Regions from separate parts of the Nocardia sp. IBHARD005 genome, predicted to be linked through region 3. Evidence: riboswitches for the same ligand, from Rfam matches in the RefSeq annotation. Region 3 holds a riboswitch; each other region holds the start of a gene.
What was found. Region 3 has a riboswitch for cobalamin ahead of ACTWPB_RS14580 (ABC transporter substrate-binding protein). Riboswitches for the same ligand answer to the same signal wherever they lie in the genome.
Positions count from the first base shown of each region.

Region 1: it holds a riboswitch for cobalamin, as region 3 does, so the genes downstream of both, metE (5-methyltetrahydropteroyltriglutamate--homocysteine S-methyltransferase) here and ACTWPB_RS14580 (ABC transporter substrate-binding protein) in region 3, are expected to answer to the same signal.
Region 2: it holds a riboswitch for cobalamin, as region 3 does, so the genes downstream of both, ACTWPB_RS17460 (FecCD family ABC transporter permease) here and ACTWPB_RS14580 (ABC transporter substrate-binding protein) in region 3, are expected to answer to the same signal.
Region 4: it holds a riboswitch for cobalamin, as region 3 does, so the genes downstream of both, ACTWPB_RS21085 (ABC transporter substrate-binding protein) here and ACTWPB_RS14580 (ABC transporter substrate-binding protein) in region 3, are expected to answer to the same signal.

Region 1 is NZ_CP199935.1:3,461,860-3,469,126, forward strand. It holds gene ACTWPB_RS16125 (bifunctional 2-methylcitrate synthase/citrate synthase) at 1-917, shown strand, start outside; gene metE (5-methyltetrahydropteroyltriglutamate--homocysteine S-methyltransferase) at 989-3,253, opposite strand; cobalamin riboswitch at 3,398-3,583, opposite strand; gene ACTWPB_RS16135 (pyruvate carboxylase) at 3,884-7,267, shown strand, end outside.
Region 2 is NZ_CP199935.1:3,751,791-3,759,057, forward strand. It holds gene ACTWPB_RS17440 (ROK family protein) at 1-405, shown strand, start outside; gene ACTWPB_RS17445 (SRPBCC domain-containing protein) at 442-936, shown strand; gene ACTWPB_RS17450 (ABC transporter substrate-binding protein) at 1,006-2,037, opposite strand; gene ACTWPB_RS17455 (ABC transporter ATP-binding protein) at 2,037-2,804, opposite strand; gene ACTWPB_RS17460 (FecCD family ABC transporter permease) at 2,972-4,003, opposite strand; cobalamin riboswitch at 4,022-4,168, opposite strand; gene ACTWPB_RS17465 (ABC transporter substrate-binding protein) at 4,246-5,337, shown strand; gene ACTWPB_RS17470 (ABC transporter permease) at 5,337-6,197, shown strand; gene ACTWPB_RS17475 (ABC transporter ATP-binding protein) at 6,173-6,937, shown strand; gene ACTWPB_RS17480 (LLM class flavin-dependent oxidoreductase) at 6,934-7,267, shown strand, end outside.
Region 3 is NZ_CP199935.1:3,119,124-3,126,390, reverse strand. It holds gene ACTWPB_RS14600 (ABC transporter substrate-binding protein) at 1-317, shown strand, start outside; gene ACTWPB_RS14595 (EamA family transporter) at 322-1,185, opposite strand; gene smpB (SsrA-binding protein SmpB) at 1,185-1,658, opposite strand; gene ACTWPB_RS14585 (hypothetical protein) at 1,821-2,057, opposite strand; cobalamin riboswitch at 2,258-2,473, shown strand; gene ACTWPB_RS14580 (ABC transporter substrate-binding protein) at 2,594-3,700, shown strand; gene ACTWPB_RS14575 (FecCD family ABC transporter permease) at 3,690-4,757, shown strand; gene ACTWPB_RS14570 (ABC transporter ATP-binding protein) at 4,750-5,514, shown strand; gene ACTWPB_RS14565 (TIM barrel protein) at 5,511-7,267, shown strand, end outside.
Region 4 is NZ_CP199935.1:4,463,358-4,470,624, forward strand. It holds gene ACTWPB_RS21070 (GDSL-type esterase/lipase family protein) at 1-482, opposite strand, end outside; gene ACTWPB_RS21075 (MarR family winged helix-turn-helix transcriptional regulator) at 589-1,068, shown strand; gene ACTWPB_RS21080 (hypothetical protein) at 1,285-1,509, opposite strand; cobalamin riboswitch at 1,700-1,892, shown strand; gene ACTWPB_RS21085 (ABC transporter substrate-binding protein) at 2,042-2,959, shown strand; gene ACTWPB_RS21090 (FecCD family ABC transporter permease) at 2,956-3,954, shown strand; gene ACTWPB_RS21095 (FecCD family ABC transporter permease) at 3,951-5,018, shown strand; gene ACTWPB_RS21100 (ABC transporter ATP-binding protein) at 5,015-5,803, shown strand; gene ACTWPB_RS21105 ((2Fe-2S) ferredoxin domain-containing protein) at 5,800-6,435, shown strand; gene ACTWPB_RS21110 (sulfotransferase family protein) at 6,597-7,267, opposite strand, start outside.

The DNA.
Region 1 (7,267 bases), 340 kb from region 3:
AACGCGCCCAGCGCCGGATCGACCGGTCAGTGCTCGCGCTGCTGGAGAAAATGCCCGACACCTGCCACCCGATGGACGCGGTCCGCACGGTCGTCAGCTACCTCGGCACCGAGGACGCCGCCTCCGAGAGCGAGAGCGAGCGCGAAAGACTCGACGCCGCACTGCGACTGACCGCCCTGCTGCCGACGGTGATCGCCACGGCGATGCGCAGGCGGCGCGGCCTCGACCCGATCGCACCGCATTCCCAGCTCGGCTTCGCCGAGAACTTCCTGTACATGTGCTTCGGCGCGGTACCGGAACCGCGGATCGTGCGCGCGTTCGAGATCTCGCTGATCCTCTACGCCGAGCACGGTTTCAACGCCTCGACCTTCGCCGCGCGCGTGGTGACCTCCACCGGCTCGGACTCTTACAGCGCGCTCACCGCGGCGATCGGCGCCTTGAAGGGTCGCCTGCACGGCGGCGCCAACGAGGCGGTGATGCACACGATGCTGGAGATCGCCGATCCCGCACGCGCGAAGGTATGGGTCGCCGAAACCCTCACCGCCAAGCGCAAGGTGATGGGCTTCGGGCATCGCGTGTACCGCAATGGCGACTCCCGGGTGCCGACCATGAAGGCCGCCCTCGACGAGGTCGCGGCGGTAACCGGTGGACAGCAGTGGGTTCGGATGTACGACGAGCTCGCCGCCGCGATGGCTGAGAAGACCGGCATCGCACCGAATCTCGACTTCCCCGCGGGTCCGGCCTATTACCTGATGGGCTTCGATATCGAGATGTTCACGCCCATCTTCGTGATGAGCCGGATCACCGGCTGGACCGCGCACATCGCCGAGCAGTCGGCCGCCAACGCGCTGATCCGGCCACTGTCGGAGTACCGCGGCGTGGCGCAGCGCCTGGTTCCGGTCGCTCGGGCGAGCTGAGCCGGGCGACCACACTGCCCCGGGCGGAATCTCCGTCCGGGGCAGTGGTCGTTGTGCTCGGATCCGCTACATCAGCGCAGTGCCGCGGCGGCCGTCACCAGATTCCGCAGTGATGCCTCGACCTCCACCGGTCCGCGAGTCTTCAGACCGCAGTCCGGGTTCACCCAGAGGCGCTCGGCAGGCACCGCTTTCAGCGCGGCGGACAGGGAGACGGTGATCTCCTCGACCGACGGCACCCGCGGCGAGTGGATGTCGTAGACGCCCGGCCCGACGCCGAGCGCGAAACCGGCCGCGTTCAGATCGTCGAGAACCTCCATGTGTGAGCGCGCCGCCTCGATCGAGGTGACATCGGCGTCCAGGCCCGCGATCGCCGAGATGACCTCGCCGAACTCCGAGTAGCACAGGTGGGTGTGCACCTGGGTGGTGTCGGCGACGCCCGCGGTGGCGAGGCGGAACGAATCCACCGACCACCGCAGGTACGCGGGCTGTTCGGCGGCACGCAGCGGCAGCAGCTCGCGCAGGGCGGGCTCGTCGACCTGGATTATCCGCGCGCCCTGGGCTTCCAGGTCGACGGTCTCGTCGCGGATGGCGAGCGCGACCTGGCGGGCCGAGTCACCCAGCGGCTGGTCGTCGCGGACGAACGACCACGCCAGGATGGTCACCGGGCCGGTGAGCATGCCCTTGACCGGCTTGGTGGTCAGCGACTGGGCGTACCCGATCCAGGACAGCGTCATAGCCTCGGGCCGGGTGACATCGCCGAACAGGATCGGCGGGCGCACGCAGCGAGTGCCATAGGACTGCACCCAGCCCGCCTCGGTGACGGCGAAACCGTCGAGCAGTTCGGCGAAGTACTGCACCATGTCGTTGCGTTCGGGTTCGCCGTGCACCAGCACGTCGAGGCCGAGCTTTTCCTGCAGGGTGATCACGTCGGCGATCTCGGCCCGCATCCGCCGCACGTACTCGGCCTGGTCGATCTCGCCCTTGCGCAGCGCGGCGCGGGCCAGCCGGATGGTCGAGGTCTGCGGGTAGGAGCCGATGGTGGTGGTCGGCAGCACCGGCAGGTCGAGGTGATCGCGTTGCAGGGCGCGACGCTCGTCGGCGGGGGCGCGGGTCAGGTCGTTGTCGTCGAGCGCGGCCAATCGGGCCCGGACCTGGTCGTTGTGCAGACGCGGGTCGGTTCGGCGTGAGTCGGCGGCGGCGCGGGCCGCGGCCAGTTCGCCGGCGACGGTGTCGACACCCGCGGTGAGCGCGGTGGCAAGGACCCGCACCTCGCCGACCTTCTCGGTGCCGAAGGCCAGCCACGAACGCAGCCGCTCATCGAGTCCGGTCTCGGGGGTCAGCGAATACGGCACGTGCAGCAGCGAGCACGAACTCGACACCGCTACCGCCTCGGCGCTGCCGAGCAAGGTGCCCAGGGTGCCGAGGGCGGCGTCGAGGTCGGCACGCCAGATATTGCGGCCGTCGACCACGCCCGCCACCAGCAGTTTGCGAGCCAGGGCGGGCAGCGCCGCGACTGCCGGGATATCGGAGCCCGCCGTGAAATCGAGCGCGACACCCTCGATCTCGGTCTCGGCCAGCGCCGCCAGTGCGGCATCGGGGTGCCCGAAGTAGGTGGCGACCAGGATCGCGGGCCGGTTCTGCGCGGCCGACAGCGCGCGGTAGGTCTGGCCGACCAGGGCGATCTCCGCCTCGGTCAGGTCGGTGACCAGCACCGGTTCATCGATCTGCACCCACTGCGCGCCCGCATCCGCCAGCTGGGCCAGCAGATCGAGGTACAGCGGCAGCAGCTCGGGCAGCCGCTCCAGCGCGGCGCCGCCGGCGGCCTTGGCCAGCTTCAGGAAGGTGATCGGACCGATCACCACCGGACGTGCGGGGACACCGAGCTCGATCGCCTCGTCGAGTTCGGTCAGCAGCTTGCCGGGATGCAGCGAAAAGGTGGTGGCCGCGTCGATTTCGGGCACCAGGTAGTGGTAGTTGGTGTCGAACCACTTGGTCATCTCCAGCGGAGCGACCGTGTCGGTGCCGCGCGCGGCCGCGAAATAGCGGTCGAGCGGATCGGCGATCCCGGCCACGCGCGGCGGTAGTGCGCCGAGCAGTTCAGCGGTGTCGAGCATCTGGTCGTAGTAGGAGAAGGTGCCCACCGGCACCGAATCCAGTCCCGCCGCGGCCAGTTCGGTGAGCTGGGCGCGACGGAGCTGACGGCCGACCGCGTGCAGGTGCGCGGCATCGGCACGGCCCGCCCAGTAGGACTCGGTGGCGCGCTTGAGTTCCCGGTTCGGGCCCACTCTCGGTAGGCCGAGAACCGTTGCGGTGAACGGGGTGTGTGAAACAGTCACGGAGATTCTCCAGTGTCGTGCAGGGAGAGCCGTCGCCTTTTCGCGGGCACACGCCACCAGGTGCGGACCATGTCGCGAAAACTACGACGGGTCGGCATCGGTGGTCCGCGCGCCCGATCCACGAGGCGGTGGCCGCCGGATACGGCGTATCCGGCACAGTCGGCAGGTCTTCGGACTCGCGGGCACCGGTCGTGTGATCGACCGACCTACTGGCCGTCGCTTCCCAGGCATGCTGCCCAGTGCTGATGACGGCGGTCGTTCCTGCTCACCGCTGCGGGACAGTCCCGGATTCTCACCGGGTTCCCTCTCACCCGGTGCGGAACATGATCCGCACCCGGGTTTCGACGCCTACGCGGGAGGTCGGGGCTCCGACTCTTCCACCGCGCAGGCGAACCAGCTGCGCCCCCAGCATAGGCCCTCGATGGGGGCGCGGGTCACCGCCCCGTGGCGAACAGTGCCGTGACCTGCGGTTGCGCCACATTGTCCACGCGCACCGCAGGCCGCTCCCCGCGGTGAAATGTGACGGCCTGATGAACGCAACTTCGCAGGTAGGCGGGTGTGCGGTGTGAAGATTGCTGCGAAGCCACCTTGCGTGTCCGGCACCGGCTCGTGGCCGGGTACCGTAGGCCAATGTTCTCGAAAGTCTTGGTCGCAAATCGTGGTGAGATCGCTATCCGTGCCTTCCGCGCGGCCTACGAACTCGGCATCGGAACCGTCGCGGTGTTCCCGTACGAGGATCGCAATTCCGTGCATCGCCTCAAGGCGGCCGAGTCCTATCAGATCGGTGAACAGGGTCACCCGGTTCGCGCGTATCTGTCGATCGAGGCGATCATCGACGCAGCGGTGGCCGCCGGTGCCGACGCGATCTATCCCGGCTACGGATTCCTGTCGGAGAACCCCGACCTCGCCGCGGCCTGTGCCGCCGCGGGAATCACGTTCATCGGCCCCACCGCCGAGATCCTCGAGATGGCGGGCAACAAGGCCACGGCCATCGCCGCGGCCAAGGCGGCCGGGCTGCCGACGCTGAAGTCCAGTGAGCCCTCGGCCGATATCGACGAATTGCTCACTGCCTCAGCCGAACTCGAGTATCCGATCTTCGTCAAGGCCGTCGCCGGTGGTGGTGGTCGTGGCATGCGCCGGGTCGCCGCGCCCGAGCAGTTGCGTGAGTCGATCGAAGCGGCCTCGCGCGAAGCGGAGTCGGCGTTCGGTGATCCGACGGTGTTCCTCGAGCAGGCGGTGGTGAACCCGCGCCACATCGAGGTGCAGATCCTGGCCGACCAGCACGGCAATGTGATGCACCTGTTCGAGCGGGACTGTTCGCTGCAGCGCCGCCACCAGAAGGTGATCGAGCTCGCGCCCGCCCCGAACCTGTCTGCTGAACTGCGCGAGCGGATCTGCGCCGACGCGGTGGCGTTCGCCCGTCAGATCGGCTACATCAACGCGGGCACCGTGGAGTTCCTGCTCGACGAGCGCGGCAACCACGTGTTCATCGAGATGAACCCGCGCATCCAGGTGGAGCACACGGTCACCGAGGAGATCACCGACGTCGACCTGGTGCAGTCGCAGCTGCGGATCGCCGCCGGTGAGACCCTCGCGGACCTGGGCCTGAGTCAGGAGACGGTGCAGATCCGCGGCGCCGCGCTGCAGTGCCGCATCACCACCGAGGACCCGGCCAACGGGTTCCGTCCCGACACCGGCCGCATCACCGCCTACCGCACGCCGGGCGGCGCCGGCATCCGTCTCGACGGCGGCGCGAACCTGGGCGCCGAGATCGGCGCCTACTTCGACTCGATGCTGGTCAAGCTCACCTGCCGTGGTCGCGACCTGCCCGCCGCCGCCGCGCGCGCCCAGCGCGCGCTGGCCGAATTCCGTATTCGTGGCGTGACGACCAACATCCCGTTCCTGCTCTCGGTGCTCGACGATCCCGATTTCCAGGCGGGCCGGGTGACCACCTCGTTCATCGACGAGCGTCCCGAGCTGCTCACCTCGCGCGGATCGGCCGACCGTGGCACCAAGATCCTGACCTACCTGGCCGACGTCACCGTCAACAAGCCCAACGGCGACCGCCCGACCACGGTGTACCCCTACGACAAGCTGCCCGCCGTGGACCTGACGCTGCCGCCGCCGGACGGTTCGCGCCAGCGCCTGCTCACCCTCGGGCCGGAGGGTTTCGCGCGTGCCCTGCGCGAACAGAAGGCGCTCGGCGTCACCGACACGACTTTCCGTGACGCACACCAGTCGCTGCTGGCTACTCGCGTGCGCACCAACGGTCTGCTCGGTGTGGCGGGACACGTCGCGCGGCTGACCCCGGAGCTGCTCTCGATCGAGGCGTGGGGCGGCGCGACTTACGATGTGGCACTGCGGTTCCTGCACGAGGACCCGTGGGAACGCCTGGCGGCCTTGCGCGAAGCCGTGCCGAACATCTGCCTGCAGATGCTGCTGCGCGGTCGCAACACCGTCGGCTACACGCCCTACCCCGAACAGGTCACGCGCGCTTTCGTTTCCGAGGCCGCCACGACCGGTATCGACATCTTCCGCATCTTCGACGCGCTCAACAATGTCGACCAGATGCGTCCGGCGATCGACGCGGTCCGCGAAACCGGTACTGCCGTAGCCGAAGTCGCGCTGAGCTACACCGGCGACCTGCTCGACCCGCACGAGTCGCTCTACACCCTCGACTACTACCTGAAGCTGGCCGAACAGATCGTCGACGCGGGCGCCCACGTGCTCGCGATCAAGGACATGGCCGGTCTGCTGCGCGCCCCCGCCGCCGCGAAACTCGTTACCGCACTGCGTAGTAACTTCGATCTGCCGGTGCACGTGCACACCCACGACACCCCCGGCGGCCAGCTGGCCACCTACCTGGCGGCCTGGCAGGCCGGTGCCGACGCGGTCGACGGCGCGTCCGCGGCCATGGCGGGCACCACGAGCCAGCCCGCGCTGTCGGCGATCGTGGCCGCCACCGCGCACACCGAACACGACACCGGGCTGAACCTGCAGAACGTGTGCGATCTCGAGCCGTACTGGGAGGCGCTGCGCAAGGTCTACGCGCCGTTCGAGTCGGGTCTGCCCGCGCCGACCGGTCGGGTGTACACCCACGAGATCCCCGGTGGTCAGCTGTCGAACCTGCGTCAGCAGGCGATCGCGCTGGGCCTCGGCGACCGGTTCGAAGAGGTCGAGGCCAAGTACGCGGCCGCCGACCGGCTGCTGGGCCGCCTGATCAAGGTGACCCCGTCGTCGAAGGTCGTCGGTGACCTCGCGCTCGCCCTGGTCGGCACCGGTGTCGACATCGAGGACTTCGCCGCCGATCCGGGCCGCTACGACATCCCCGATTCGGTGATCGGCTTCCTGCGCGGCGAGCTCGGCACCCCCGCGGGCGGCTGGCCCGAGCCGTTCCGCAGCAAGGCACTGGCCGGGCGCAACGAACCCAAGCCCGAGACCCCGCTGAGCGCGGCCGACCAGTTGGCACTCGACGGCTCGTCCGCGCAGCGCCGCGAAACGCTGAACCGGCTGCTGTTCCCCGGCCCGACCGCCGAGTTCAACACCCATCGCGAGAAGTACGGCGACACCACCGGCCTGTCGGAGAACCAGTTCTTCTACGGCCTGCGCCGCGGCGAGGAACACCGCGTGCAGCTGGAGAAGGGTGTCACCCTGCTCATCGGCCTCGAGGCGATCTCCGAGCCCGACGAGAAGGGCATGCGCACGGTGATGTGCATCATGAACGGGCAGTTGCGCCCGGTCGCAGTGCGTGACCGGTCCGTCGCCTCCGAGGTGCCTGCGGCCGAGAAGGCCGACAAGAACAACGCCGGTCACATCGCGGCACCGTTCGCCGGTGTGGTCACCCTCGCGGTGTCCGAAGGCGACGAGATCCACGCCGGTGACACCGTCGGCACCATCGAGGCGATGAAGATGGAAGCGGCCATCACCGCGCCGCGCGGTGGTGTGGTCGGCCGGATCGCGACCACCAAGGTGGCCCAGGTCGAGGGCGGCGACCTGCTGGTGGAACTGGTCGCA
Region 2 (7,267 bases), 630 kb from region 3:
CCGCGGCCTCCTGACCCGCGGACAGCGGATCGGTGGCGAAGTGCATCAACTCGTTGCGTACGTCGCGGACCTGCTCCACAAGTTCCAGGACCTGACTTTGATCGAGGCGCCAGCCGAGCTTGCGCCATCGAAGACTGGCTCGGCAACGGGGTGGCCAACCTGGTGAACATCTTCAACCCGACGATGGTCGTGTTCGGCGGGGTGCTGCGCGAGATCTACCTCGGCTCGGCCGCCCAGGTCCGCAGCAGGCTGGCCGTGAACGGACTGCTCGCGGTCCGCGAACGTGTCCGGCTGCGGACCTCGGCGCTGGCCGACGACGCCCCGCTGATCGGGGCCGCTGAACTGGCGTTCGCCGACGTGCTGACCGACCCACTGCAGACACTGGCGCGTAGCTCCGGTGGTTGACCGGCTGGCGTCGGCAGGGCGGCTATCGTGAAAGCCATGGCGACGACCACCAGGATCGGCACGCAGATCAACGCGCCTCGTTCGACGGTCTACCGTCTGCTGCTCGATGGCGACGCGGTGGCTGCCTGGATGATGCCCGACGGGATAACTGTCGATGTGCATCGGTTCGAGCCGGTGGAGGGCGGATCGTTCTCGATCACCCTCACCCATGACGAGCCCAACGACGCGGACGAGACGGGGAACTACGATGCGGGAACCGTGCGCCAGCAGCACGACGCCTACTTCGGGACGTTCCGCTCGCTGACCTCGGATGAGCAAGTGGTCGAGGTGCTGGAATTCGTCACGGAGAAGCCGCATATGACCGGGGCGCAGGCCATCACCTTCACCCTGACAGACGCTGACGGCGGCACCCACCTCGAGGTACTGCACGAGGGGGTTCCGCCCGGGCTCAGTCCCGCGGAGAACGAAATCGGCTGGCAGATGGCGCTGACGAAACTGGTGGCGCTCGCCGAGCGGGGCACGACCGACTGAGTTCCGCCCGGTGCGACGGTCTACCGGCAGCGCGAGTCAGCCACAGCCTGGACCGGCGCCTGGCCGGGGTCAACGTACGGCGTCGTCTGCGCGGGGTGTGATACCAGAGGCGGGGACGAGGTTCCACGTTTCGAGCTGCTTGCGGATCTGTTCGGCCGCATCGATATTGAGTGGCCCGCTCGTCCACAGCGCGTACGGCAAGTTGAAGAACCGGCTGTCGCGGACCGCGCGCAGACCGTTGATACCGGGCTTGGAACGCAGCAGTTCGACCTTCTGCTCGTAGCTCTGGCCGGGATAGTCGACGAACATGATCGCGTCCGGGTCGGCGGCAGCGAGCCGCTCCCAGGAGACCTTGGTCCAAGTGTCGTCGACATCGTCGAGGATGTTGCGGGCGCCCGCGGCTTCGAGGATCGCTTGTGGCGCACCGTATTTGCCGCTGGAGTAGATGGTGTCGGTGCCGCTGTCGAACAGGAACACCGTTGGGGTTCGCGCCGGTTTCGGGGCGGCGGTCAGGGCGGCGAGCCGGTGGTCGAGGTCGGCGGTGACCTCCCGCGCGCGGTCGGGATGGCCCGTGATCGTGCCGAGGTCGGTCAGGTCGGTGCGCAACGCGGTCCATGGTTCGACGGTGCCGCGTGCGGCGGCGCCGTCGAGTTGGCGACAGCTCTCGGTGAGGACGTAGGCGGCGATACCGTCCTTGCGCAGTGACGCGGGGGTGAGGTTGCTGGCCTCGTCGTAGCCGTAGCTCCAGCCGGCGACCATGACGTCCGGGCGTTGGGCGAGCACCGTCTCACGCGAGGGGTACTCGGGGGCAACGGATTTCAGGCCGTCGACGATGTCGGCGCCGTAGTGCGCACGCAGGGTGTCAACGTCGCGCTGGATGCTCGAGACCGCGACGACCTGGTCCTGCGCACCGAGCGCGAGCACCATCGAGATGAGATTTCCGTCGTTGACGAACAGGCGCTGTGCCGGGGCGGGGAACTGGGATTCCTTGCCGCAGTTGAGGATCGGGACCGTCGTCGCGGACTCTGTGGTGGCGCCGGTGCAGGCCGTCAGAACGGCGGCAAGGGCAGTGGTGGCCAGGATCCGGCCGTGGTTCTTCATCATCGCGCCTCTCGCGGGGTGATCAACAGGTGGTCTTCGCCGGTCAGCGGGTGCTGGACGCGCGTGGCGTCGACACCGAATACCTCGGCGACGACATCGGGTGTCAGCGCCTGGGCCGGTGGTGCCGGTGCTCGGGCGGAACCGTTGTGCAGCACAATGATTCGATCGCAGTAGCGATCGGCCAGGGACAGATCGTGCAGGGCGGCGACGACGGTCCGGTTCAGTTTCCGCATCAGGGTGAGCAGTTCGAGTTGATGGGTGACATCGAGATGGTTGGTCGGTTCGTCGAGCAGCAGGACCGGGGTGTCCTGCAACAGCGCCCGTGCCAACAGAACCCGTTGCCGTTCGCCGCCGGAGAGCTGCTGCACCTGCCTGCCGGCGAAGCCGTCGAGGTCGACTGCCGCCAAGGCCTGTGCCACACGGTGCTGTTCGCGCGGACCACCGAGGCCCCATGGCGGCAGATAAGGGGTCAAGCCCAAGGCCACTACCTCGCCGACCAGCATGTCGGCGGGCGGGGCCTCGTCCTGCGCCACCAATGCCACGGTCGCGGCGCGCTGTCGAGGTCGGAGAGAATGCAGCACGTGCCCGTCGACGAGCACCTTGCCTTGCCTTGGCTTTCGCACCCCCGCCAGTACGCGCAGCAATGTCGACTTGCCGCTGCCATTGGGCCCGACAATTCCGACGGTCTCCCCGGCCCCGATCGAAAATTCCGCGCCGACCACGATGTTGCGTCGGCCGACCGTACAGGTGAGCCCGACTGCTCGCAATCGGCCTGGATCGGCCCGAGCAAGCGAATCGGGCTCCGTCGCAGGAAGTCCGAGGCTCTCTGGTCGGTGGGCGGTGCGGTTCGGCTCCCGATTGTCCGGGGCGCAGGTGTCTGCGGTCGGCGTCGGTCGCCGTTGTGCCCGTCGGCCGAACGTGGGTAGGCGGCCGCTCATGATGCACCGAACTGGTAGCGGCGTCTGCCCATCAGCAGCAGGAAGGTCGGAGCGCCGATGAGGCCGGTGAGTACGCCGACCGGGATCTCGGTGGGGCGCACCAGTATTCGGGTGGCGGCGTCGGCGACCACCAGGAACAGCGCACCGCCGAGCGCGCAGGTGGGGAGCAGGTTGCGGTGGCGGGGGCCGACGATCATCCGGGCGGCGTGCGGGACGACCAGGCCGACGAAGCCGATGCCGCCCGACACCGCGACCAGGACCCCGACGAGCACCGCGAGCAGCACGAACAGGCCGATGCGCAGCTGTCGCACCGGGACGCCGACCGACGACGCGGTGTCCGCGCCGAGCGTGAGTGCGTCCAGCCAGCCCGCGCTCGCCATGAGGATCGCGCCGCAGGCCAGCACCACGGTCAATGGCAGGGCGATGGTCGTCCAATCGGCACCGGCGAGGCTGCCGAGCAGCCAGAACAGCACCGACTCCGCCGCCGCGGGATCGGTGCTGCGAAAAACGAGGAAACTGCTGAACCCGGCGAACGCCGAACCGAGCACGGTGCCGGTGAGCACCAGCCGCAGCGGGGTGAGACCGCCCTGGGCGAACGCGATCAGGAAGACCAGGGTCGCGGCGCCGAATGCACCGAGCAGCGCACCGCCCGACAGCGCCCAGATGCCCGCACCGGCGAACAATCCGGAGGTGATGACCGCGGCCGCGCCGACACCGGCGCCGGAGGAGACGCCGAGCAGGAAGGGGTCGGCCAGTGGGTTGCGCACCAGCGTCTGCATCGCCGCACCGGCCAGTGCCAATCCGGCGCCGACCACCGCTGCCAGCAGCGTGCGTGGCACCCGGAGTTGCCAGACGATGGTGTCGATGCCGAGATCGGTGGGTGTCGCGCCGGTGAGCCGGGCGATGAGGGTGTCGAGCACCGCGGACACGGGCACGATCTCCGCACCGAATCCGGTGGCACCGATCATGGCCGCCAGCAACAACGCCCCGATCAGGGGCAGTGCGAGCGAGATCCGGGCACGGATCATCGGGAATTCTCCACAGGCAAGGCGCGGCCCTTTCAGAGGGTGTCCCGGCGAGGGAGGTCTGACTTTCGCCGCGAGGCGATCACAGTGGCGCGACCGTTCCGGAGTGACACCGGATTCCCGCACCCGCCGGGGATGACGCCCGAACTCTAACGCGGCACTCAGTGCCAACGAGGAGCCGGGCCCTTCGAATCATGGAAACGCTAAGGGTGTTTGCGGGTGATCGCGGTTGCTTGAATTCCGCTATGTACCGACCGAACACCTTTCGACCCGGCCTGCGTGGCCGCGCCACCGCCGCACTGCTCGCGATGGCAACCGTTGCGACGCTCGGCCTGACCGGCTGCGCACAGGGCAACGACGCACCGGTCGGCACCCCCGACGCGCCGCTGCCGACCGAGGTTCCGCCCGGGACCACACTCGTCGTCGCCGATCAGCAGGAACGTCTGCAATCGGCGCTGCGGCTGTCCGGCGAGCTGGACAAGCTGCCGTTCAAGATCGAGTTCGCGAACTTCGTCGGTGGTCCGGCCATTCTCGAGGCCTTCCGGGCGGGCGCGGCCGATGTCGGTCAGGTCGGTGATGTGCCGCCGATCCACGCGCTGGCCGCGGGGCAGGACGTGCCGATCATCGGCGCCTATCAGACCAACCCGAAGGCGATGAAACTCGCTGTCGCACCGGGCCGTTCGATCTCGAAGCTCACAGATCTGAAGGGTAAGAAGATCGCCTACGCCGAGGGCACCGCCCAGCAGGCGTCGGTGCTGAAGGCGCTCACCAAGGCGGGCCTGAAGCCCACCGATGTGGAGCTGGTCCGGCTGCAGCTGGCCGAATTCCCGGACGCGGTGCGCACCGGTCAGGTCGATGTCGCGCCGCTGATCGAGCCCAATGTGACCAGGTTCCTCCGCACCCAGGGCGCCTCGCTGGTCCCGGATTCGGAGACCACGGGCATCTACAGCGGCCTGGCCTATGTGTACGCGCGTCGGGCGGTGGTCCAGGATCCGGCGAAGGCCGCCGCGACCCGCGCCCTGGTCGGCGCGTTCGTGCGGGCCTGGCAGTGGACCAACACCCATCGCGAGGAATGGGCGACCCGCTACTACGTCGACAGCCAGAAGGTCAGCGCCGACGATGCCAAGCGGATCGTCGAATCGCTGGGCACCTTCACGTTCCCGCACCTGGACCAGCAGCTGATCGCCCGGCAGCAGAGCACCATCGACGCGATCGACGCCGTGGGTGAACTGCCCAAGAAGATCAAGGCCGTCGACGGTTTCGACCTGCGCTTCGATGCCGCGGTCACCGAGGCCGTCACCGCCAGTGGGGCGGCGTTCGCGCCGGCGGCGGGCTGATGGCCACCCTCGACGCCGGCGTGCTGCGCCGGATCAGGGCGAGCAAGGCCCCGGCCGAGGCGCTCGCGCCGCGCGGGCGGGGCAGGCGCAGACTGGGACCCGGCAAGCCCATCTGGTTCGGCTTCGCCCTCGGACCGGCCCTGCTGATCGGCACCTGGGTGGTCGGCTCCGCGATCGGCGCCATCGACCCGGAGACACTGCCCGCACCGTGGACGGTCGCCCAGACCGCTGGCGAGCTGATCGCCGACGGCCGGTTGCAGTCCAACCTGCTGACCTCGTTGCAGCGTGCCGTGATCGGCCTCGTCCTCGGTGTGGCGATCGGTGTGGTGCTCGCGCTGGTCTCGGGCCTGAGCCAGCTCGGTGAGGCGGTGGTCGACGGTCCCGTGCAGATCAAGCGGGCGATCCCGACGCTGGCTCTGATCCCGTTGTTCATCGTCTGGTTCGGGATCGGCGAGCAGATGAAGCTGATCGTGATCACCACCAGTGTGCTCATCCCGATCTATATCAACACCCATGCCTACCTGCGCAGCGTCGACGCGCGCTATGTGGAACTGGCCGAGACGGTCGGGCTGTCGCGGTGGGGCTTCCTGCGGCGGATCGCGCTGCCGGGTTCGCTACCGGGGTTCTTCCTCGGGTTGCGGCTGGCGGTGACGATTTCCTGGCTGGCGCTGGTGGTGGTCGAACAGGTCAACGCGACCAGCGGCATCGGCTACCTGATGACGCAGGCGCGCACCTACGGCCAGATCGACGTGATCGTCGTGGGTCTGGTGATCTACGGACTGCTCGGACTGTTCGGCGACCTCGCCGTGCGGGCAACGGAACGAAAGGTGCTGGCATGGCGACAGACACTGGGCGACTGAGCTCCGACGAGCGGGTCGTCGTCCGCACCCGCGCTCTCACCCGCGGCTTCGGCACGCGAATCGTGTTGAACGGCATCGATATCGAGATCCGGCGCGGTGAGTTCGTCGCGCTGCTCGGGCGCAGTGGTTCGGGCAAGAGCACGCTGTTGCGGGCGCTGGCCGAACTCGATTCCGAGGTACCGGGTTCCGGCGAGCTCACGGTGCCGACGCAACGCGCGGTGGTGTTCCAGGATTCGCGGCTGCTGCCGTGGGCGCGGGTGCTCGACAATGTGGTGCTCGGGTTGACCGGGCGCGACGCGGACCAGCGGGGACGATCGGCATTGGCCGAGGTCGGGCTGGCCGGGCGCGAGAAGGCCTGGCCACGTGAGCTTTCCGGCGGTGAGCAACAGCGGGTGGCGTTGGCCAGATCGTTGGTGCGTGAGCCGGAACTGCTCCTGGCCGACGAACCGTTCGGCGCGCTCGACGCGCTGACCAGGATTCGGATGCACGCCCTGCTGCAGGCGCTGTGCGAGCGGCACCGGCCCGCCGTGCTGCTGGTGACCCACGATGTGGACGAGGCCGTGCTGCTCGCCGATCGGGTGCTGGTTCTCGACGAAGGCCGGATCACGATCGATCAGCGCATCGAGACCCCGCGCCCGCGCAGGCACGCGCACCCGGAGTTCGTCCGGCTGCGCGAAGCGCTGCTGACCGGGCTCGGTGTCGACACAACAGAATTCGAGAAAGTGATACAGGCGTCATGAGTGCACCGCGTCAACTGAGTCTCAACGCGTTCATCTACCCGTCCGGGCACCACGAGGCCGCCTGGCGCCATCCCGGCAGCAGGCCCGACCGCATCTACGACGTCTCCTACTACCAGGAGATCGGGCGCACCGCGGAGGCGGCGAAGCTCGACGCGGTGTTCTTCGCCGACGGTCCCGCCCTGCGCACCGACGTGCGTCACAATGCCGCGCCCGGCCTCGAGCCGATCACCTTGCTCACCGCGATCGCCGCGGCGACAACACATCTGGGCCTGATCGCGACCGCGTCGACCACCTATTACGAGCCCTACAATCTGGCGCGGCTGTTCTCCT
Region 3 (7,267 bases):
GCGAACCGGCCAACTTCGGTTATTCGCTGGGCTGGGCGATCACCTATCCACTCAAAGCCCTGCTCACCACGGCCGCGGCGAACGGCGAGCTCACCCGCACCGGCCTGCGGCGCAGCATCGGGGCGATGAAACCCGACGGTGAAGGCATGGTCGTGATCCATCCGGCCGGTGCGGCGGGACCTGATCTGGAAACGGAATGGTCGGCGGTGTTCGAACCGGACAAGGCAGCGCCGATGGGAGCAAGGGCGGTGAGCGTCGGCTATCAGGGCAAGACGCTGGGTCGGCTGAACCTGCACGAGCCCTGCACCCGGCTGTAGGGAATCAGCTCGCGGCGATCATGGCGACCGCCATGATCGCGAGCACCATGCCTATCTTCTGGGTGGCGCTGATGCGTTCGCCGAGCAGGACCATCGCCAGCAGCACGGTCGCCGCCGGATACAGCGAGCCGATCACGCTCACCACCGACAGCATCGCGCCGTGGAAGGCGTAGAGCAGCGCGGCATTGGCGATCACGTCGAGCACGCCGACCGCCAACGCCAGGCGCAGCGGTTCGCCCTGCAGGCCGCGGAATTCACCCGCTGCCAGCGCCGAGGTCCACACGACCGCTGTTGCCGCGACGCGCTGGGCGAGCAGCGGCCACAAGCCCGCGCTCGCGTGGGTTTCGTGCAGGAAGTAGAAGGCGAAACCGAAGGCGGCACCGGACCCGATGGTGAGCAGCGCGACCCGGCGGGTGAAGCGCAGTTGCCTGCCGCCGGTGATCTCCTCGGTGGTGTCGTCGGGTGCCTCCCGGCTGACGAGCACCACCGCGACCAGAGCGACGGCGATGCCCGCGATCGCGATCGCGCCGGGCCGCTCGCCGAGAAAGAATCCGGCGATGACCGGGATCCCCGCGACCAGCACCGCGGTCAGCGGCGACACCACCGACATGGGCCCGTCGGCGAGCGCGGCATAGAACCACCACACCGCCAAGCCGCTGGCCACCCCCGCGGCCAGACCCCACAGCACCGACGCGGTATCGGCATGCCCACCGACCAGCGGCGCGATCAGCACGACCAACAGCACCGAGAACGGGTACGACACCACGACCACCCGCAAGGCGGTGACCCTGCGTGCCGCGATCCCACCGAAGAAATCGCTGACTCCGTAGCCCGCCGCCGCGACGAGGGCGAGCGCTACGGACAGCACTAACGCATGCCCTTGACCCGCCGGCCGACCTCACGGGTGACCTCGCGCTCGGCCTGCTTGCGAGCCAGATCCTGACGTTTGTCGTAGTCCTGCTTGCCCTTGGCGAGCGCGAGCTCCACCTTCACCTTGCCGTCGGAGAAGTACATCGACAGCGGCACCAGCGTCTGGTTGCCCTCGCGCGACTTGCCGACCAGGTGCTCGATCTCACGCTTGTGCAGCAGCAGCTTGCGGGTGCGGCGCGGCGAATGGTTGGTCCAGGTGCCGTGGCTGAACTCCGGGATGTGCAGGCCACGCAACCAGACCTCACCGTGGTCGACGGTCGCGAAGGCGTCGACCAGGGAGGCCTTGCCTTCGCGCAGGCTCTTCACTTCGGTACCGACCAGCGCGATCCCCGCCTCATAGATGTCGAGGATCGTGTAGTTGTGCCGCGCCCGGCGGTTGGTCGCGATGACCTTGCGCCCCTTTTCCTTCATGATGTGCAACCCTCCCGGTCAACCGGTCATTCAACGGTCAAATACTGGTATCTACCAGCGGTTTCTTAGTCATCACCCTCGTCCCCTCAGTGCCTGTTGTCGTCATTGCTCCCGTCCTTCTCCCGTTGTAGTGCGAAGTCGGACAGTTTGGCGGTCAACAGATCATCCGATGTCCACAGTGTGGCGTACCTGCGGAGGGTTTATTCCGCCGAGGTGTACCCGGCGCGTTCCATCACGAGCTTCGGTGATGCTCCGCCGTTGATGAGCGCTGATGTGGTAGTGCCGGAACAGGTAGTAGATCATGTCGAGGAGTTCGGCGGCGACGCGAATACAGCCCCAGAGATAGGTGTACATCGAGCCCGCCCAGGCGCCCTTGTCAGCGGGCCCGGAATATGACATCGCCCTCCGGTAGATCGGGGTCGATCGGGTGGGCATCCAGGTGTCGGGTGATCGCAGCATCGGCCTCGGCGCCGACGGGGATTCGACGGACGCTGCTCGCTGTCTTGGGTAGGTCGAACACGGTCCGGCAGCTTTGAGTACCCACTGGCGGGTGACGTGGATCTCTGTGATGACGCCTTTTGCTGTCGAGATCGAGCCACTAACATCAGTGGGCTACTGGTTCGCCGAGCCGCATGGTGAGGTGACGTAAGAGGGAATCCGGTGTGAATCCGGAACTGCCCCGCAGCGGTGGACGGGAACGACCGTCGTCATTGGCACTGGGTCTTAGACCTGGGAAGCGGCGACCAGTAGGCCGAGCTCGAGATTTCGAGCTGATGCCCGTGAGTCCGAATACCTGCCAGCAGTGTCGCGCGCGGCGCGCGCGACCGAGTTCGAGGGCTTCGAGGGATGGCCTGCGAAATGCGTGCTCGCCATGTCATTTCGGCTTCCTGTGCCCGCGGTCTCGTCCCGATCGGCAGACTGAGGAGTCACAGGTCATGGTTACATTTTCGGTGCGACACCGGCGCCGCCTGCGTATTGCGGCGTTGGCTGTGGTCACGGTATTCGGAGTGGGATCCTGCGGTTCCACGAACGAGCCGGTCGCCACGATCGTCGCTACGGATCTGGTCGGGCGGGAAGTTCGCCTGGCCGAGCCGGCGAAGCGGGTGGTCGCGATCCCGATCCCGGCGGCGTCGATGCTGGTGGCGGTCAACGGTGGCCCTGAGGTGCTCGCGGGAATGAACCCGTCGGCAAAGCTCGCGATCGAGCAGGGTTACCTGGGACAGATCTTCCCTCAGCTGAAAGATGTTCCGAGCAATGTGTCCACCAAGGACTTCGCTCCAATCATGGAGAACCTGCTGAGCGTCGATCCCGATCTTGTCATTCAGTGGGGTGACGAGGGCGCGGGTCTGGTCGATCCGCTGTTGAACTCCGGCTTGGCGGTTGCCCAGCTCAAGTACGGAACTCAGCAGTATCTCGAGCAAGCCGCACTGCTCTACGGTCGCTTGCTCGGGAAGGAAGATCGTGCGCAGGAGTTGGTGTCGCGGATGCAGTCCCGGATGGCGGAACTGCAGCAGACACCTGCGCCGGGAAATCGGCCGACGACAGTGCACCTGTCCGGCATCCGCAACGGGCTCACCGTGGCGGGCGCCAGCTCGTACAACAACTTCGTCATCGATCTCGCGGGTGGCCGCAATCCCGCGTCGGGGATGCCGGAAACCAAGGCAGCCGTCGACCTCGAGCAGATCCTGGCGTGGAATCCGGAGATCATCTTCATCGGCAATTTCGATCCAAGCGTTCCCGAGGACCTCTACAGCGACCCGAAGTGGCAGTCGGTGACGGCGGTCCGCGAGAAGCAGGTCTACAAGGTGCCGCTGGGTGGATACCGCTGGGATCCGCCGAGCCAGGAGTCGCCCCTGTTCTGGCAGTGGGCAGCCGGAATCATCCGCACCGGCTCGGTGCCTGCCACGCTGCAGGCAACCATCAGGGAGCACTACGGATTCCTGTACGGCAACCAGCCCGATGATGCGCAGATCAGCTCGATCTTGCAGACGACAGCGAATGCGAACTCGCGTGCCTACACCGCACTCGCCCATGGCAACTAGCGCGAAGCAGGCCACCTCGGCGCCGGGTTCCTGTGTGCGCGCGACATCGAAGGGCATGGTCTGGGTTTGGTTGACCGCCGCCATCGCCACGGTCGTGGTGTTGGGGCTTTCCCTCGGCACCTACGCCGTGTCTCCCGTTCAGGTCGCGCAGATCCTCGGTAGCACCTTCCTGCCGATCGACCAGACGTGGCCCGGCGCGGCCGCGACGGTGGTCCTCGACGTACGCCTGCCGCGGTTGGTCCTCGGCCTGCTCGTCGGAGCCGCGCTCGCTGTCGGCGGTGTGGTGCTGCAAGCGGTGTTTCGTAACCCGATTGTCAATCCGCAGATCATCGGGGTGTCGTCCGGGGCGTCGTTCGGGGGTGTCCTGGCGATCGTGCTCGGCGCCGGTGCGGTGTTGCTGATCGGCTCGGCATTCGTCTTCGGCATGCTGGCGCTTGTCGTGGTATTCGCGGTCAGCCGGACCAGAGGCGCGACCCCGACCCTGGGGCTGGTGCTGTCCGGTGTCGTCGTCGGCGCCTTCTTCGCTGCGCTCGTTTCCTTTGTGATCTATCTCGCCGACCCCTACAGCGAACTGCAGTCGATCGTCTTCTGGCTCCTCGGCAGTCTGGCCACTGCGACCTCGCAAAAGGTCGGGCTCGCTGCCGGGCCGGTACTCGTCGGGCTCGCGCTGCTCGTCGCGCTGCGATGGCGACTCAACGTGCTGTCCCTGGGCGACGACGACGCGCAGACACTGGGGGTGAATCCGGTTCGGTTGCGGTGGGGTCTGCTGACGATCGTCGGTGCGATGGTCGCCTCGGCGGTCGCGGTGGCCGGGGTGATCGGCTGGGTCGGGTTGGTCGTCCCCCATCTGGCCAGGATATGGGTCGGTCCCGACCATCGGATCCTCGTTCCGGTGTGCGCAGTCCTCGGCGCCGTGTATTTGACCGCGATCGACACGCTGACCAGGGCTGTTGTCCCCGGCGAGATCCCGATCGGGGTGCTCACCGCGATCATCGGCGCACCACTGTTCTTGATCCTGTTGCGGCGCAGCCAGACTCGGGCGTGGGCGGATGCTTGAGCTGATGGATCTCGGCCACGGATACGAGTCGCGGGACTGGCTGTTCCGGCACGTGTCGCACACCGTCAGCGCAGGACAGGTCACCGCGGTACTCGGCCCGAACGGCAACGGCAAGAGCACGCTGCTGCGCTGCGCGGCCGGGCTGCTGCGGCCGAGGGAGGGGCAGGTGCGCTCCGCGACTGCGGTCGGGTACGTCCCGCAGATCGGGCACACCGTCTTCGCGTACCGGGCACTGGACATGGTGTTGATGGGGCGTGCCCGCCACGTCGCAATGTTCTCGGTGCCGGGACGCGAAGATGAAGCGGCGAGCTACCGGGCACTCGAGCGTGTCGGCGCGGCGCACCTCGCGGAGCACGCTTTCGACACCCTCAGCGGGGGAGAGCGTCAGCTCGTCTTGATCGCGCGGGCTGTCGCCTCGGACAGCCGAACGCTGGTGCTCGACGAGCCGTGTTCTGCCCTCGACCTGCGCAATCAATCGACAGTGCTCGGCCTCCTGCGGGATCTCGCCGACGAGGGCATGGGCGTGTTGATCACCACCCACCATCCCGACCACGCCAGGGAGATCGCCGACCATGCCCTGCTGATGGGTAACGGGGCGGGTGTGGTGAGCGGGCCGACCGCGCAGGTACTCGACGACACCGCGCTCGGCGAACTGTATGGCGTGAACGCCAGAACCTTCACTTTTACCGACAATGGTCATGTTCGCCACGTCATCGCGACCTGGCGTCGGGATGAATCGTCTTCGGAGGGCACATGAACACGATCGCCTTCGCAACGACCACCCGCCCGTGGGGTTCGCTGCCCCTCGAGCGGGCACTGATCGGGGCCGTCCGGGCCGGCTTTCACGCTATAGCCCTTCCGGTGCACGGCGTCGCCGAACCGGTCACCGGCGACACACCGCGGTCGGAAGTTTTGCAGATCGGCAAGATGATCGACGATCACGGTCTCGCCTTGTCGATCCTCAGCCACGAAGCGGATTTCGGCGCAGGCGAGGCGGCCGCACTGGCGGTCCTGCGCCGCCAGATCGAGCACTGCGCCGCCCTCGGTGTCGCGGTGCTCGTCGACGTCGGATGCGGCGATCCGGACGAATTCGATGCCTATTTCCGCCTGATGGGTGCTGGCGCCCGGTACGCGGCTGATCATGGTGTCACCATCGCGGTGAAGCCACACGGCGGGCTCACGCGCACTGTCGCCGACACAGTCCGCGCTGTCGAACGAGTCGGGCACCACGCGTTCGGTGTGTGTCTCGACCCGGGGATGCTGGTGCATCACGCCGGCGATGCCGCGCTCGACGACCTGCCTGCCCTGGCCCCGTACGTAGTCGCGGTCGGTGTCCGCGACTACCCCGGTCGCGGGCGAGCGCGTCCGGACACCGGTCACGATGCGCCGGGTGTGCCGCGCGCGATCACGCCGGGCGATGGCATCGTCGACTTCGCCGCGCTGTATCAGGAATTGGACCGGCACGGGTTCACTGGGCCCAGCGCCGTCGAATCCCTCACTCCCGGCGTCGAATCGGGTGCGGTGGACGCCCAGGCCCGCCGCGCCCACCGCTACCTGGGCGCGGTTCTGGGCCGGGAACAATCGACGGAGCCGAACTGGGGCGCACAGGCATCCACGTTGGGCACGGATTGTTCCACGCTGTCGACCCGTCGCGGCGAAGCCCTGATCGGGACCGCCAGGCATTTCGACGGTTACCTCGTGATGGAGGTCGACCTGCCGTGGCCGAGGGCGATGGGTCTGCCGTTGTCGCAGTATCCGAAAGTGCCCGCGGACCTCATCGCGCCACTGCGCACCATGCAATCTCAGATACGGCGCTCGGGGCGCGCGATCAAGGCCCTCGCGCTGGCCCCCGATCCGCACTACAGCCGGACCGGGTTTCGCCGGGTCATGCGGTTCGACCTGATCCCAGCCCCCACCACGGGTTACCGAGTCTGTGAGTACGTCGCGCCGGACGAGCAAATCCCGGCGTTGCTGCGGGCACTGTACGAGCCCGATCCCGGGGCGGTCGAGCCGTTCGAGCAATGGCTGCACCGCGGCGCGGCCTATCGGGACCTGCTCGTGTGCACGCACGGTTCGGTCGACGCGTGCTGCGGCACCTACGGCTATCCGCTGTACGAGAGACTCCGTGAGCAACTGCCCGACAACTCGCCGACCCGTGCCTGGCGGGTGAGCAGCTTCGGCGGACACCGCTTCGCGCCCACCCTCATCGATCTACCGGACGGCCGGTATTGGGGCAACCTGGAACCCGCGGATCTGCGCGACCTCATCGCCCGTGACGGCGACCTCGGCACCCTTTTGCCGCGATACCGCGGTTCAGGCGCGTGGCGACACCCCATCGCCCAGGTCGCCGAGAGCGCGCTGTTCGCCTCGTATGGATGGTCATGGCCCGGGCGCCCACTCGACTTCGCTTCGCTGGACACCGGCGCGGACGCCCGGCATGCACGGTTGCTCGCCCACGTGTCTCCTGCGTCCGAGGCTGCGGTGGAAGCCTTCGCGATCGATGTCGATCT
Region 4 (7,267 bases), 1.3 Mb from region 3:
ACGAAGAATCGGAACGGAACCTCTTGCGCACCACTGAGTTCCACGTCGGAGGTGTGGTCACCGGAGACGATGTAGGCGATCTCGCCAGGTTGGTGGGAGTAGGTAGCCAGGCCGGTCGAAGTCGCGACGTTCAGGCTGAGCAGCAGGTCTTCGCCCGCGGCGACCGGCAGGTCGATCGGATCGCTCACGAGTTCGGCCCCCGCGTCGATGGTGACCTCCGCCGCGCCGCCGAACGTGATCTCTCGATCCGCGATGATCGCCGATCCGGTCTTGCGTTGTGCGATGCGTGCGGCCCCGATCCGCAGTGGTGCGAGACCGTATCGGTTGGTCAACCGCACGCGTACCGCGTCGCCGCCCCCTGTCATGTGCACGACGTGGCGCACGGTTTCGTCACCGAACTCCCGTGACTCGGCGAGCTTGATCTGCTCGTTCGGGTCGATGACGCCGGTCCGGAAGCCCGCGATCCACCTGTTGCGCTGCATGATCTCTCCAATAATTGCTGTGCGGAATAATGCCTACGCATAGGTTTACCCGTAGGTATTCCTCATGTCAACTATCCGCATGACAAATATCGGCTAAGCTGGCCTCATGTCCGTGCACGAGCTATTCGACGACCCCCGCTTCACCATCTCCGGCCTGCTCTTCGAGGCACACAACGGCCTGATCGCCAAGCTCGAGCCGACCTGGAAAGCGCACGGTCTCTCCGGCCTCGACCTCAATGCCCTGCTGAGACTGAGTCGCTCCCCGAGTTGCCGCCTACGGATGTCTGATCTCGCCACCCAAACCGAGCTCTCGACCAGCGGCGTCACCCGGCTGGTCGACCGATTGGCCACCGCGGGACTGGTCGAACGTCAACTCGACCCGACCGACCGCCGCAGCGCCTACGCGGCCTTGACCGATGCGGGCATCCGCCGCCTCGAACAGGTTCTTCCCGACTACCTCGCCGGCCTCGAACAGTGGCTCACCGGTCAGCTGACGCCCACCCAACTCGACGGCTTGATCACCGGCCTGCGGGTGATCCGTGATGCCACCAACCCGGCGGCGACCGCCGTGTCCGACCGGTCCTGAGGCTGGTCACGCGGTGAGCGGGATCGCAGGTGAAAAGCAGGCGGGTCGGCTTCAGGGGAGTGAATGGTACCGGTGATACGGTGCCGACCCGCCTGCCTTCCATTCGTCGCGGGCGTCGGCATGGATGGGAGTTCGCGAACTGGATGGCGAAGTCCCGCACCGCAACTCGCAGTTCAGGCACCGCAGACCCGGTAAGCGCCGGGTCTGCGGTGGGGGTCAGCGGAACGGGACCCAGGTGCCGAAGAACCAGAAGCCGTGCTGCGGCGCGTCGTTCCGGTGCTGCTGCGGCTGTTGCTGCGGCCGGTGCTCCTGGCTCTGCCCGGGCCCCTGCTGGTCGTGCCTACCCGGATCCGCGCTCGCCACGCTCGCCGTCGCGCCGAGCACCCCGAGTGCCAGAGTGCCCGCCACCGCGGTCTTGGCCAGTGTCGATTTCATCCTCATGCGCGTTCCTCCTGATCTTCGATCTCACTGCCGAGATCGTCGGCCGGCCGAAGTGCTCGGCCGATAGCTGAATCTTCGCGGCCCAACCGTCGAGCCTGGTGGGACCCGGCTGGGAGTCGGCTGTGTATCGAATCCGGAGTCCGCGCTCGAGCACAGGCCCCGGCGCCGACCCTCGATGGAGGCGACGTTGCTACAGTGCACCAGCCGTGGTGTTCGGGAAACCGGTGTAGAACCGGTGCGGCCCTCGCCACTGTGATCGGGAGTTGTGAATCGATCCGGACGACGTATGTCGTCCGGAGCCACTGGGGCACCTGCCCTGGGAAGGTGGATTCACCGCGCACTATCCCGTCAGCCAGGAGACCGGCCACGGCTACGCAGTACCCCATTCCACGAGGACCTGGAAGGCCGTCTCTTGACCCGCTCTGTTTTCGCGCGCTTACGTTCCGGCGCGTTGCTCGCCTGCACGATTGTTGTCACCGGTTGTGGTGTGCAACCCCTCTCCGACGCGGGGGGCGCAGCTGTTGTCACCCGCGTGAACTGTGGGATCGACGTCGCCGTCGATGGCCCACCGCAGCGGATCTACGCCGCGTATCAGCCGTCCATCGAGATCGCGCACGCGCTCGGTGTCACCGATCGGCTGGTGGGGACGGCATTCCTGGACTCCGCCGTGCTCGACGAATATGTCGGCGCGCAGGCGCGCGCACCGTACGTCGAGAAGCTGCCGAGTCGCGACGAACTGCTCGCCCAGCGACCCGACTTCGTCATGTCGGGTTTCAACGGCATGTTCGCGTCCTCGGCGCAGAAGAGCGTCGGTAACCGGGCAAGCCTGCACGAGTTGGGCGTGCGCACCTGGGTGCTGAGTCCGCTGTGCCCGAGTGCCGACGGGCTCGCCGACGAAGCGATCGACCCCGATACCGTGCGCTTCGACAACGTGTACGCCGACCTGCGCGACCTCGGTGCGCTGTGGGGCACCGCCGAGCGCGCCGAAGAGGTTGTCACGCAGCTGAGTTCGCGCATCGACGCGGTCCGCGCGAAGGTCGGTAACGCTGGGAAGCCGCGGGTCGCGGTCGTCACCCCCAAAGACGACGGCTCCTATACCGTGGCAAGCGGCATCGACTTCGTCACCCAGATCATCGAGGCCGCCGGTGGAGTGAATGTCTTCGCCGATCTCACCTCCAAGCGCAACGTGCCTGTCGGCGCGGAAGAGCTCATCGCCCGCGACCCCGACATCATCCTGACCAGCCTGTGCTGCAAGGCGACCTACACGCGCGCCGACGCTCAGCCCCAGGTCGACAAGATCGTCGCAAACCCCGCGTTCGCGAATCTGGCGGCCGTGCGGAACGCGACCGTGCACCCGTTCCTGTTCGCCGACCGGGCGGCAGGGGTGCGGATCGCGCACGCGACCGAGCTGGTCGCCGAATTGATCCATCCCGAGCTGTTCCGGCGGTGACGCGCACCGCACGCGGCACCGGTCTGATCCTGGCCGGCGCCGCGCTGGTGGCTGCCTGCGTCGCGTCCATCCTGATCGGTTCCCACCCGCTCACCCTCGACCAGGCCGTGGTCGCGTTCACCGATTTCCAGGGGACCGACACCGACCGGGTCGTGCGCTACATCAGGCTGCCGAGAACTGTCGCGGGACTCCTCGCGGGCGTCGCGTTGGCGCTGGCGGGCGCGGTGATGCAGGGGCTCACCCGCAATCCGCTGGCCGGACCTGGCCTGCTCGGCATCAACGCGGGTGCGTCGCTGTCGATCGTGATCGCGATGGGTGCGTTCGGCCTCACGGCGACGGGCGGATTCATCTGGTTCGGCTTCCTCGGTGCCGCGGTCGCCGCCGCGTTCGTCTACACGCTGGGATCGTTGGGGTTCGGTGGCACGACCCCGGTGAAACTGGCGCTCGCGGGCGCTGCCTGCACCGCACTGTGTGGATCGATCACCACGGCGATCACCCTGCTCGACCGGGCCCTGTTCGACAACTTCCGGTTCTGGGTGGTCGGCTCGTTGGCTCGCGCGAACATCGAATCCGTGTGGGAGACAGCACCGTTCATCGCTGTCGGGTTGTTGCTGGCGGTAGTGGTGGCACGGCCGTTGAACGCCGTCGCCATCGGTGACGACATGGCGCGCACACTCGGCACCCGACTGGCCGCGACGCGCGCGACCGGTGCGTTGAGCGTGGTGCTGCTCGCAGGCTCGGCGGTGGCCATCGCCGGGCCGATCGCCTTCATCGGCTTGGTGATCCCGCACATCGCCCGATTCTTCGCCGGACACGACTACCGGTGGATTCTGCTCTGGTGTGCGCTGCTGGGTCCGACGCTGCTGTTGGTGGCCGACATTCTCGGACGGATGCTGGCGCGGCCACAGGAAATCCAGGTCGGCATCATCACCGCCTTCGCGGGCTCGCCGTTCTTTCTCTATCTCGTGCGCAATCGAAAGGTGGCCACCCTGTGACGCGCACCGAGTGCGGCGTGCTGCCCAGCGGCACGGTGTTGCTGCGAACACCCGACCGGCGCATCGTCTTTCGCGTCGGGAAACGATCCGCGGTCCTGACCGTGCTGATCACGGCGGCCGCGGTGGCGGTGGCGACGTGGTCACTCACGATCGGCTACTACCCGCTCACGGTCGCTGACGTGATCCGGGTTCTCGGTGGCGGTGGCACGCTCATCGAGTACGACGTGGTGGTGGGCGATCGGTTGCCGCGCGTGCTCACCGGGCTGTGTGTCGGCGCGGCCTTCGCGATGTCGGGGGCGATCCTGCAACGGATCGCGACCAATCCATTGGTGAGTCCCGAGATCATCGGGATCAACGCGGGCGCTTCGCTGGGTGCGTTGGTGGTGAGCGTGTTGCTCGGCGGCGCCGGGCTGGGGCTGGTCGGCGGCGCGGTGCTCGGCGCCGGGGTGGCCATGGCGCTGATCGTGGCCGTGGCCACCAAGGACGGACTCGACGGCTATCGACTGGTGCTCGTCGGTATCGGTGTCACGGCGATGCTGTCCTCGGCCATCGCGTTCATCCTGACCATTGCCGACAACTACCAGGCGCATACGGCCGCCATGTGGCTCACCGGCAGCTTGGCCAACCGCGATGGGAGCCACGTCGGGTTCGCCGCGGTGGCGCTGGTGGTGGTCGCGGCGCCGCTGATCGTTCTCGCTCGCTCGTTGCCGCTGCTGGAAATGGGCGACGAACTGGCGAATTCGCTGGCCGGGCGGCGCGGCCCGCACCGCATCACGCTCATCGTCGTCGCGGCCGCCGCCGCGACCCTGGCGACGGCCGCGGCCGGACCGATCAGTTTCGTCGCCTTGGTGGCGCCGCAGATCGCGCGACGGCTACTTGCCGAACGCGGTGCCGGGCTCGCGCCCGCGGCCGCCACCGGGGCATTGCTGGTGGTCGCCGCCGACCTGGCCGCCCGGCGGCTGTTCCCGGCAGAACTGCCTGTCGGGGTGGTGACCGCCATCCTCGGCGCTCCCGTTCTCGTCTACCTTCTCGCCCGTGCAACCCGGATCGGACACGCTGGATGACCGCACACCTGACCACTGAGGGACTCACGCTCGGCTACGGCGACACCGCGATCGTCACCGAGGCCACCGTCGACTTCCCGACCGGTGCGATCACTGTCATCGTCGGCCGCAACGGCTGCGGCAAATCGACCCTGCTGCGTGGCCTGGCCCGACTGATCGCGCCCACGGCGGGCGCGGTCCTGCTCGACGGCGCCGATATCGCCCCGCAGCCCGCGCGCACGGTCGCGCGCCGGCTCGGCATGTTGCCGCAACAACCTGTCGCCCCCGACAGCATCACCGTGGGTGAACTCGTCGGCCGTGGTCGCCATCCGCACCAGCGCTGGTTTCGTCAATGGTCGGCGCGCGACGGCGAGGCCGTGCGAAAAGCGCTGGCGGCCACCGACACTCTCGAGTTGATCGACCGATCGGTGGATCAGCTCTCCGGCGGCCAGAAACAGCGGGTGTGGATCGCGCTCGCGTTGGCGCAGGACCCCGAGGTGATGCTGCTCGACGAACCGACGACCTTTCTCGACCTGGCGCACCAACTCGACGTTCTCGACGTCCTGCGAAACCTGTTGCCGCGCACCATCATCGTGGTCCTGCACGACCTGAACCTCGCTGCCCGCTACGCCGACCATCTCGTCGCCGTACAGGACGGCCGCGTGGTCGCTCAGGGTTCACCCGCCGAGATCGTGCGCCCCGAGCTGGTGTCGGAAGTCTTCGGCATCGACTGCACGGTGATCGAGGACCCGATGACGGGCACACCGCTGGTGATTCCGGCCCCGCGAACGGTGCGCACCGCATGACGCGCCGGTACGTCCTCGTCGCCCGGCCGACTCCGTCGGGCGTCGACCTGCCGTCCGTCGAAGCTCTGGCGCAGGCCTGCGGGGTCGACTACGCGCTGCTCGACCAGGAGGAGCCGACCATCCACACCGCACTGGATACCGCCGCCCGCGACGAATCGCCGGTCACCCTGATCCCGCTCGCCGTGCCGCGCGACCGCTACCTCGAGACCTGGATCGCGCGGGCGGTAGCGAACTGGAAGGAGACCCGCGCGTGCGAACTCGACGTGCGCATCACCGACGGCATCGACACCGCCGATGGATTCGCCGATGTGGTGCGTTCCAGGATGTCCGAGGACGGCGCACCGGTCACCGCGAGCCCGCGAGCGTTCCGCAGCCCGGCCTGGTCCGAAATCCCGGACCACACCTCGCACATCCTGGTGTGCCGAGGCCCCCGCTGCACCGTGTACGGCGCGGGCGAGCTGCACCGGAGGCTGCGCCGCGACCACCCCGGCGCCTTGATCACCGCGACCGGTTGCCTCAACCCGTGCAATCTGGGCCCGCTCTACATCACCTACCCGGACGGCGAATGGCATACCAACGGCATTCGCGGGGGTGACCCCGTCGGCGCTGCGCGCGATAGCCCGACGGAATGATCGCGGAACCGACCACGATCCACCCCGACCGGGCCGCGCGGCGGCCGGCCCTCGCATGCTGATCGAGAAGCAGCGCTGGGCCGGGATCCGCAGTGCGGCGGTGACGGTGCTCTTTCGCCGGTGGCGTTCTTCATGCCAGAGGTGAGGACCCAGGGGAGATGTCATCGTTGGAAACGTTCGGCGACCATCTCCTCGGACAATCCGTAGTCGGCGAGGGAGTAGTGGTGGGTGGGTTTGCGTGCGCCCGTACGGCTTTCGTGGTCAAGGGCGGTGATGGCTGTTCTGGCCTCGGGGGTGAGGGTGGTGCCGGTTCGGGAGTAGATGCGGTCGACGACGCCAAGGGGGTCGGTGCGCAGGTCGTCGAAGTCGACGTCGATGAAGGTGGCTGCGGGGTGGCGGGTGCGGGCGGCGGTGAATTCCGTGAGGCCGCGGGCCCAGAGGTCGAGTTGGGTGCGGCCGATGGTGTCGCCGGTGAAGACCGTGGACCAGCCTCGGGTGGCGTGTTCGTTGAGGCTGCAGACCGACGGGATGATGGTGGCGGGGTCGCGGTGGGTTTGGATGACGATGGCGTCGGGGTAGGTCGCCAGCAAGGCGTCGAGGCAGAACAGGTGGCTGGGGTTCTTGAGGACCCAGCGGCGGGTGTCGTTCATGCCGATCAGCTGCAGGTTGCGGCGGTGGCGTGCGTAGGCGGGTGTCCAGTCCTGACCGGCCAGCCATTGCGCGTAGCCCGGTACGTAGGCCAGACATTGATAGGAGTGCGACATGCCCGATTGGCGCAGCAACTGCCAGCATTCCTCCACGTCGGAGGCGCTCATGTAGTGCAGTCCCATGA